One region of the Gluconobacter sp. R75690 genome, then DNA from elsewhere that is predicted to be linked to it. Evidence: predicted binding sites of a transcription regulator. Region 1 holds the regulator's gene; each other region holds the start of a gene.

Region 1 (3,277 bases):
GCATCATGGCGGGACAATCCCGCAAGTCATCCAAGATCAGCTTCTGACACCAGTCTCTGGTAGAATTATGGATGTCTTTGACTGTCTTCATCTGGCGCTCCGTTACAAGGACCGCTAAAGGTCATTTATTGACCTTGTGGGAGTAAGAAATGCGGAAGGCCGCTCTGCTGGCACTACCTCTCGCTCTGAGCGGCTGTTCAGGCATGGGCAAGTATATCCGTGACACCATGGTGTGGACGGCGCTCGACAACCCCAATGGTCCACACGGCGACAGTGAGAATATTCACCGTGCCCGTGGCGAGAAATACGCTGAAACCCCGATTTTCCCTGAAGGCGGCAATATCTGGCCTGGTGCCCCACAGCCCCTTCCGACCCTCAAGGACGTCGAAAACCCCGACAGCACGTTCAGTCATGCCCTCGGAGACCCGGCAACCTATTTCGGCGGCGCAGCTCTCGACGAGAATTTCATGGGCGGCATTGGCAGCAAGGGCGCTCTGGGCGCTTCCGGCCAGCAGCTCATGCAGGGGCAGAGCATGTCGGTCGGCGAAAGCGCCGACACCCATCAGGGTGTGAGCCGGGACCGCAGCCATGTCATTCCGACACTGCCATCCTCGGTCCCCGATAGCGCTACCCGTTTCCTGAACAAGAATCCAAGCAAGACCATCGTCATTCCGAATGGTGACGGCACGAGCACGCTGATTGCGCCGGATGGCAGCGTGAAAGTCGTACGCGGCACCCCCGCTGCGCCGCAATAACAGGGTTACTGCTGACGGCTCCTGAAGCCGTCAGCAGTAACCCTGGTTTCAGTACTGCCGGAAAAGCGCGACCAGACGGCCCTGAATATGGACGCGCTCCGCCGGGAAGATGCGGGTTTCGTAGTCCCTGTTGGCCGCTTCCAGCGCAATCATCGATCCGCGACGACGCAGCTTCTTGAGCGTCACTTCCTGCTCGTCGATCAGGGCCACGATGATCTGTCCGTTTTCCGCAGTTTCGCGTCGCCGGATGATGGCGATATCGCCATCCAGAATGCCCGCTTCGATCATCGAATCACCCGCAACCGTCAGGGCATAATGCTCGCCGGTACCCAGAAGCGAGACCGGCACGTCAATCCGGTCGCTGTCATCCTGCATGGCCTCGATCGGAAGACCGGCTGCAATACGTCCATAGAGCGGGATGCTGACAGTCTGGCGGTCATTGGCGACACTGGCTTCCGAGAACGCCCCCTCAAGGCCTGTCTGCCCCTGATTGAGAACGGCGGGGACGAACGCGGTACCCGTGCCCGTAGCGGCCGGTGCCTCGGTTCCCATGTGTGGCAGACGCAGCACTTCGAGTGCACGGGCACGATGATGGTGACGACGCAGAAAGCCGCGTTCTTCCAGAGCAGAAATCAGCCGATGGATGCCAGACTTTGAGCGAAGCTCAAGAGCATCCTTCATTTCATCGAAAGAAGGGGAATAGCCCGTCCGGCGAAGATGGTCGTCGATATATAGCAAAAGCTGGTGCTGCTTGCGGGTCAGCATACAGGCGCTCCCATGCGCCTCGGCGGAGGCAGGTCGGAAAACAAGGTGCAGAATGAAAGCCATCCCGCATTTGTTCCTTATAGGTTCCTGTCTGTTGCCTCACAAGCGAAAGAGAGGGGCTCACACGGTGGCCTGATAAGATTCCCTCGGGCTGAAAGTCCCTGAAAGCGCAGGAAAACCCCGAAATTGTACGTCAGGGCCTTGACCTGCGGACCACAAATCAGCATGGTGCGCCCAATCTAGAGATCAACATGCTGCATCGACACCTTCGAGCGGCATCAGTATGGCGAAAGCCCGAGGGTATCATGGGAAAGAGCAACGTTATTCAGATCCGGCTCGTTTCGTCCGCCGAAACCGGCTACTTCTACGTCACGAAGAAGAATGCCCGTTCCGCTACGGGAAAGATGGAAGTGCGCAAGTACGATCCGGTTGCACGCAAGCACGTCGTGTTCCGCGAAGCCAAGATCAAGTAAGACTGTTTCGACAGTCTTCATGAAAAAAGCGGCCTTCGGGCCGCTTTTTTTTGTGTCTGCAGAACCGGATTTCCTGACCGCTGCTCAGAACAGCTTGTCGTGAGGACCGTAGGGGACAACCAGATCACCGCTGCGGGTCAGGTTCATCGTGGCACGGGCACGCTCGTCCAGCATATCGGCGTCCAGCGCCTTTTCCTTGAGTGCAACGACACGCCGACGCCAGACATTCTGTTCGTCATCGGCATCCTGCCTGGCCTGAAGGGCATCCTTCTGAAGCTGCATCTGTTCCTGATAGGCATGAATACCATGAGCGCCATGAAGGGCGTTCCATCCGAAATAGGCCGTCAGGGACAGAAAGAAAGCGGGGGGAGCAACGGCGCGGACACCACGCTTGATGAGCCGGATCAGTGTCACGTCGTGAAAACTCCGTTCTGAGGGACTACTTCAGTTTATATCAGTCAATCGTGACCAGACAATGAATGATGCGGGGATCTTTCATGTCCGGACCTGAAAAAACGGCCCCATTCCCGAAGGACATGAGGCCGTTGTGCAATCTCAGGAGTTCTTGAGAATGCTGCGGCCAGCATAGCGCGCGGCACTGCCGAGCTGCTGCTCGATACGGATCAGCTGATTGTACTTCGCCGTGCGGTCAGAGCGGGAGAGGGAGCCCGTCTTGATCTGTCCACAGTTCGTGGCGACGGCGAGATCGGCAATCACGGAATCTTCCGTTTCACCGGAACGATGGCTCATGACGCAGGCATAGCCAGCCTTGTGAGCGGTTTCGACAGCTTCGAGCGTCTCGGTCAGCGTGCCGATCTGGTTAACCTTCACGAGCAGGGCATTACCCGTGCCAGCCTTGATGCCACGGCGCAGACGCTCGGGGTTGGTCACGAACAGGTCGTCGCCAACAAGCTGAAGCTTCTTGCCCAGACGGGTCGTAAGCTCTGCCCAGCCTTCCCAGTCGTCTTCCGCCAGACCGTCCTCGATGGAGACGATCGGGTAACGGTTGGCCAGATCCTCAAGGTAAGAAATCATGCCCGAGGCATCGAATTCCTTACCTTCACCCTTCAGGTTATAGCGGCCATCCGCATAGAATTCGGTGGCTGCGCAATCGAGTGCGAAGGTCACATCCTCACCCAGCTTGTAGCCCGCAGCCTCAACGGATTTTGCAATAAATCCAAGAGCTTCGTCAGCAGACTTCAGGTTCGGTGCGAAGCCGCCCTCATCGCCGACATTGGTGTTGTACCCGGCTTCGGACAGACCTTTCTTCAGGCGCGCAAAGAT
Region 2 (3,277 bases), on a different contig from region 1:
TTCGCAATCGACAGCGACTGAACGGCCAGCTGCTGCTTCGTCTGAAGCGAGGTCAGCTTGGCGCTCTCTGCTGCCAGATCGGCGTCCGTCAGAGCGCCAACACCCGTTGTCAGGGCATCGGAGAGGCTGGACGTCGTGGTCTGCAGGTTCGAAATCGTCGAGCTGGAGTAACCGATCGTGGAGGCCATCCGCGTGACGCTCGAAATTGCGGCCTGAACAACCGCACTCACGACTGAGGCGCCGGTGACTGCGGTTGCTGTTACGCCGGTTGTGGTGGTCGGAGTTGCAAACACACCTGCTGAGACTGTGCTCAGCTGGGTGCTTGTTGCGTCGATGGAGTTGCCGGCAATCGTCAGGTTGTTGCTGGAATCGCGGGACACGCCGAAGCCCTGGTATTCCATGGCCTGGGTTACCAGATCGACCTGTTCGACGCTCTGGGCGCTCGACGTGCCACCCGTGGTGCTCAGGGAAGATGCGGAAGATGTATTGACGTCCGTGATGACGGACTGGGTCGTCACGTTTCCGTTGGCGTCGAATGCCGTGTTGGCGGTGTAGACGGAGTTGCCGTTGCCGTCCGTGGACTGGACGATGCTCTCTCCGTTCTTCAGCGAGTAGGTAATCGATCCATCCGACGCCGTCGTCTGGGAAACGATCGCATCAGTCGAACCTGAAGAAGTCAGCTTGCCATCTGTACCGAGCGTGAAATCGCCACTGGTTCCGCCAACCGCCAGGCTGACCATATCCAGAGCAGTGCCCTGTCCAGCGGTGCTCTGGTCATCCGCTATGAAGTCATAGGTGACAGACGGGCTGGCCGCGGTAGCGGTCGCAGTGCTCGAAGCGGCTGTGGTATTCTTCAGCTGGAGGACGTTATTCGTCGCCAGTGCATTGTCGGTCGTGCTGCTGCCAAGAGCCAGGGAGGAGCCGGACATGTCCATGCTCAGGTTCGTCAGGCCGAGACCCGCAGACGTCGCATTGAAGCCGTTCTGCGTGAACATCGTGCCCTGGGAGTCCATGGCGGTCGACAGGCTCGTATAGGTCGTGCCGTTGCCCGTCGCGCCGGACAGCAGGTTCACGCCCTCGAACTTGGAGCCCGAGGCGGCGGAATCGATGGAGGCCAGCGTCTGGGTGATGGCGGCATTCAGCGTCGAGTTGTCAACGCCCGTCGTGTTCGTGCCGAGTGTGGTTGCGAGGGACTGCAGGGAAGCTGCGATGCTCGACAGGCCTGTCGTCGCCGTGTTCAGCACCTGAGCGGAGAACTGAAGGCCCGTCGAAACGCCCGACAGGGTCGAGAGCTGGGCGGTCATGTTCTGGGCAATGGAATACATTGCGGGATTGTCGGACGCCGTGTTGACCGACTTGCCCGTGGAGACCGCGTTTTCGGTCGCGGTCAGGTCAGCCGTCGTCTGGTTGAGGCTCTGGAGTGCGGCCATTGCCGCAGTGTTCGTATTGATTGACAATGACATTGAATCTGTTCTCCGTCGGTGCAGGTTTGCGGAGTCAGGATAGGGGGGAGTGGTTAACGGAAGCTGAATCCGTACCGTTAAAAAAAGCCCCCCGGAAATAAGGGAAAACTGGGAAACAACCGGTTAAATTCACGATTTTTCTTGCGATTCATATTCTGGAACGAAATAAGAACACGCAATGAAGAAATCCCTCTCCCAGCGCCTGGCGATTCTGTCCGATGCGGCGAAATACGATGCGTCCTGCGCGTCGAGCGGATCGGGGCGCAGGGACTCGGCAAAAAGTGGCGGTCTCGGCTCCACGACGGGAAACGGCATCTGTCACGCCTTCACGCCAGACGGGCGCTGCGTGTCGCTGCTCAAGATCCTGCTGACCAATTTCTGCGTCTACGACTGCGCCTACTGCATCAACCGCTCGTCCTCGAATGTGGAGCGCGCCCGCTTCACGCCGGAGGAGGTCGTGTGGCTCACGCTGGAGTTCTACCGGCGCAACTGCATCGAGGGGCTGTTCCTGTCCTCGGGCATCATCCGCTCGTCCGATCACACGATGGAACAGCTCGTTCAGGTGGCACGGGATCTGCGGCTGAAGCACGGGTTCCGGGGCTACATCCATCTCAAGACCATCCCCGATGCGTCGCCGCGCCTGCTGGAAGAAGCGGGGCGTTATGCGGACCGTCTGTCGATTAATGTGGAAATGCCGACCGTGGCCGGGCTGGAGCAGTACGCACCGCAGAAAAAGGCGGCCGGTATCCGGCAGGCGATGGGCGAGATGCGGCTGAAGATCGACGCGGGCAGGGAGCGCAGCCATACCGGCCGCCGGGCCGAGCGCTTCTCGCCGGGCGGGCAGAGCACGCAGATGATCGTGGGGGCGGATGCGGCGTCCGATCAGGATATCCTTGCCAGCAGTGCCAATCTTTACGGCTCCTATGGGCTGCGGCGGGTCTATTATTCGGCCTTCAGTCCCATTCCCGATGCTTCCGCACTTCTGCCCGCGAAAAGTCCGCCGCTTCAGCGGGAACACCGGCTCTATCAGGCGGACTGGCTGTTCCGGTTCTATGGATTTGCGTTTGGAGAGCTGACGGCCGGTCGTGCGGATGGGATGCTCGATCTGGAGCTGGACCCCAAGCTGGCCTGGGCGCTGGACAACCGGGCGCTGTTCCCGGTTGATCTGAACCGGGCATCGAAGGAAATGCTGCTGCGGGTGCCGGGGCTGGGGGTCAAGGCCGTGGCCGCCATTCTCAGGGCGCGGCGGCATCAGGCGGTGCGGCTGGAGGATCTGGTGCGGCTGAATGTCTCCATCCGCAAGGTGCGCCCGTTCGTGCAGACGCCGGGCTGGAGCCCCGCCCGCCTGACCGACCGGCAGGATCTGCGCAGTCTGTTCAGCCCCGCGCCCCGGCAGATGAGCCTTCTGTGACCCGTTATGTCCTGACGCTTGAGGATAGTGCGGCCTTTGAACCCTGGCGGGAGATGGCACGGACAGCCTTGCAACGCGCGATCCCGCCCGAAGCCCTCGACTGGCGCATCCGGGGCGGTGAGACGGATCTTTTCGGCCAGATCACCGATGATGGCGACGGGCTGGAGGCGCTGACGGTCCTGCCTGTCGCGAAAACCGTGACCTTGCGGGCATCCTGCATCGCGCTGCTGCGGGATCTGCTGTGCCATTCCGATCCCGGTCGGTTCGCGCTCGCCTACCGGATCGCCTGGCGAGTGCAGGGCAATCCGCATCTGCTGGAAGTGGCGACGGATGCCGACATCGCCAGGGCGCGGATCATGGTGCGGCAGAACCGGGAGGACTGCCACAAGATGGCGTCTTTCCT
Region 3 (3,277 bases), on a different contig from region 1:
GCCCTGGCTCCCGTGGCTCTGGGCGGCATGATTGCTGTCGAACTTTTCGCCGGGATCCTGATAGGCTGGATGGCACGTCTGATCTGCATGGCCCTGCCGATTGCCGGACAGATCATCGCGGTCTGCATGGGGATTTCGAGCGTTCTTCAGCCGGACCCGGATCTGGGTTCGGGCAGTTCCGCGCCTGCCCGCTTCCTGAACCTTCTGGCGCCTCTCGTGCTTCTCGTGACTGGCGCATATATCCTGCCCGTCCGCGCAATCCTCGGCAGTTACAGCATCATTCCGCCGGGAGGAGCCCTGCTTGCCGCTGCTTCTCACGCACACTGGAACCTGCTGGGCGATTCCGCCCAAGGCATCATCCAGCTCACCGAACGCAGTTTCGCTCTCGGTCTGGAGCTCAGTGCGCCATTTCTGATCCTGTCGCTTGTCTGGCAGGGCATGCTCGGCATCATGACGCGCCTGCTCCCCACCTTGCAGATCTATAATGCCGCCAGTCCCCTTCAGCTTCTTGGCGGCATTGCTCTTCTTGGCCTCACGTTGAGCACCATGGTCACGATCTGGCAGGGACAGGCTTTCGACATCCTCCGGGCTCTTCCAGGACTTTGAAGCATGTCTGATTCCGACGACAAGACAGAAGCCCCGTCCTCACAACGCCTTCAGAAGGCGCGTGAGGACGGGCAGATCGTCATGTCCCGCGAGGCCATGAATTTCGTGGCTCTTCTTGGCGGATTTGCAGGAATTTTCATGGTTCTGCCGTATCTGGTGACGGACTTTGTGCACGTCATGCAGGTCCTCATGGCCAATGCCGGCACGGTCCCCATGGCACAGGGTGGCCTGCTCAATAGTACGGACCACGCTATTGAAACCGGCCTGAAGCTGGCCGTGCCAATGGCAGCGACCGTCGCCGTGCTCTGTCTTGGGGCAGGGTTCCTGCAGACAGGCTTCCTCATCCATCCTGAATCCCTGCTTCCGAAATTCGAACGGATTTCTCCCCTGGCGGGCTTCAGGCGCATCGCCGGTGGCGGAACGCTTCCCGATACGTTCAAGGCACTCGCGAAATTTGCGATTTTTGCCGTGGTCCTCTGGAACATCTCCAAAGGTGCCATCCCGAGTGCGCCGCGGATGGTCGGGCTGGAACCCGGCCCCCTCCTGAAAATGATGGTAGATCTCGGCTTCAAGGCCGCATCCGCCATGATCCTGGCGCAACTGGTCATCGCCGGCTTTGATATTTTCTGGATGCGTTTCCGGCATATCTCCAAGCTGAAGATGAGCCGCGAAGACCTCAAGGACGAATACAAGAACACAGAAGGCGATCCGCACGTCAAAGGCCGTCAGAAAGCCCTGCGTGCGAAAGCCGCCCGGCAGCGCATGATGGCCGCCGTCAAAACCGCGACGGTTGTCGTCACCAATCCGACGCATTACGCCGTCGCACTTGTTTACGAGAAGGGCAGCGGTGGCGCGCCAAAAATCGTCGCAAAGGGCATGGACGAAGTGGCGGCCCGCATCAGGGAAATCGCACAGGACAACCGCATCCCGATTGTGGCCAACCCGCCGCTGGCCCGCGCACTTTTCACCCTTCCTCTCGAAAGCGAAATCCCTGCTGAACATTTCAAGATCGTCGCGGCCATCATTGCCTATGTCTGGAAACTCAAACGCCCTGCCAGCCGTTCTGCTCCCCTGAGATAGACACAGCCGCCGTTCCTGAAAAAATCTTTCCTGAAAGCAACCAGGCCCCTTGGCGGAAAGGGGGTCAGACATGATATGTTTGCGCGAGAACATTTTGCGAACACAGGAAGCCGGCAATCGCGGAAATCGCGGCTCTTTGCGAGAGTGGCCGCCCGGTCTATCGTATCCTGGAAACGCCAGCCCCAACCTATTGCGAGGATTGAATGGACAAGACCAAGGCGCTTGAAGGCGCACTCAGCCAGATTGAGCGCGCCTTCGGCAAAGGCTCGATCATGCGCATGGGCCAGCGCCCGAAAGTGGAAGCCAATGTGATTTCCACGGGATCCATCGGGCTGGACATCGCTCTCGGGATCGGTGGCATGCCCCGCGGCCGTATCGTCGAAATCTACGGACCGGAAAGCTCGGGCAAGACCACTCTCGCCCTGCATGTGCTTGCCGAAGCCCAGAAAAAGGGCGGCACCGTGGCCTTCATCGATGCCGAACATGCGCTCGACCCGGGCTATGCCCGCAAACTCGGCGTCAACATCGACGATCTTCTCCTGAGCCAGCCGGATGCCGGCGAACAGGCGCTGGAAATTGCTGACACGCTGGTCCGCTCCGGCGCCGTTGACGTGCTGGTCGTGGACTCTGTCGCCGCACTTGTGCCCCGCGCCGAACTCGAAGGCGATATGGGCGATAGCCATGTTGGCCTACACGCCCGTCTCATGAGCCAGGCCCTGCGCAAGCTGACTGGAACGGTCTCGCGCTCCAACACGCTCGTCATCTTCCTGAACCAGATCCGCATGAAGATCGGCGTGATGTTCGGCAATCCGGAAACGACGACCGGCGGTAACGCGCTGAAGTTCTACTCTTCCATCCGTCTCGACATCCGCCGCATCGGCTCCATCAAGGACAAGGACGAGGTCGTCGGCAACCAGACCCGCGTCAAGGTCGTGAAAAACAAGATGGCGCCCCCGTTCCGCCAGGTCGAGTTCGACATCATGTATGGCGAAGGCATCAGCAAGATGGGCGAACTGCTCGATCTGGGCGTGAAGGGCAACATCGTCGAGAAATCCGGCGCATGGTTCTCCTTCGACAGCCAGCGCATCGGACAGGGTCGTGAAAACGCCAAGCAGTTCCTGCGCGATCATCCGGAGATGGCCTCCGAAATCGAGCGCCGCATCCGCGCAGAAGCCGGCGTCCTCTCCGACGCCCTGATGACGGATCCGGAGCCCGACGCCGAAGGCACCCCGGAAGACTGAAACAAAAAAGGGCTCCTTCCGGAGCCCTTTTTTATGCCGTTTGACTATCGAGAAGAGGATCGCTCAGGCGGCGATCTTGCTCCGGACCCGATCCCAGAGCTTTGCACCCTTGATGATCGCACGCGCTATCGCCGGCGTCGTCGTCGGCCGCAGCAGACGTGGATCATAACCGGAAAACCGGCGGTCATCCTCGTCCAGACAGAGCTGCATCAGGTCTGGAAGACTGATGTCCATCGTCGTCATGTCCTTGGCACCCGTGACCGTGAAATTGTTGTCCTGCGTGTGTTCTTCACCGTTCTCGTCGATCGAACGGGCCAGACCCATGCGCTCATAGGCCAGGAACAGCCACA

The links. The regulator LexA, encoded in region 1, represses DNA repair genes until DNA is damaged. The targets are predictions, from matches to a motif close to TGTTCTANNTANGTTC.
Region 2: HKD27_RS13315 (putative DNA modification/repair radical SAM protein) is a predicted target of LexA. The motif match lies at 1,622-1,637, and genes of this name have one in related genera.
Region 3: recA (recombinase RecA) is a predicted target of LexA. The motif match lies at 1,774-1,789, and genes of this name have one in related genera.

Annotation. Positions count from the first base shown of each region.
Region 1 is NZ_JABCQB010000014.1:44,454-47,730, reverse strand. It holds gene pgsA (CDP-diacylglycerol--glycerol-3-phosphate 3-phosphatidyltransferase) at 1-47, shown strand, start outside; gene HKD27_RS14325 (hypothetical protein) at 150-755, shown strand; gene lexA (transcriptional repressor LexA) at 804-1,520, opposite strand; gene rpmG (50S ribosomal protein L33) at 1,826-1,993, shown strand; gene HKD27_RS14310 (septum formation initiator family protein) at 2,078-2,407, opposite strand; gene eno (phosphopyruvate hydratase) at 2,549-3,277, opposite strand, start outside.
Region 2 is NZ_JABCQB010000012.1:57,628-60,904, forward strand. It holds gene HKD27_RS13310 (flagellin) at 1-1,463, opposite strand, end outside; gene HKD27_RS13315 (putative DNA modification/repair radical SAM protein) at 1,642-2,874, shown strand; gene HKD27_RS13320 (UdgX family uracil-DNA binding protein) at 2,871-3,277, shown strand, end outside.
Region 3 is NZ_JABCQB010000001.1:34,448-37,724, reverse strand. It holds gene HKD27_RS00170 (flagellar biosynthetic protein FliR) at 1-606, shown strand, start outside; gene HKD27_RS00165 (flagellar biosynthesis protein FlhB) at 610-1,686, shown strand; gene recA (recombinase RecA) at 1,890-2,927, shown strand; gene HKD27_RS00155 (ferritin-like domain-containing protein) at 2,991-3,277, opposite strand, start outside.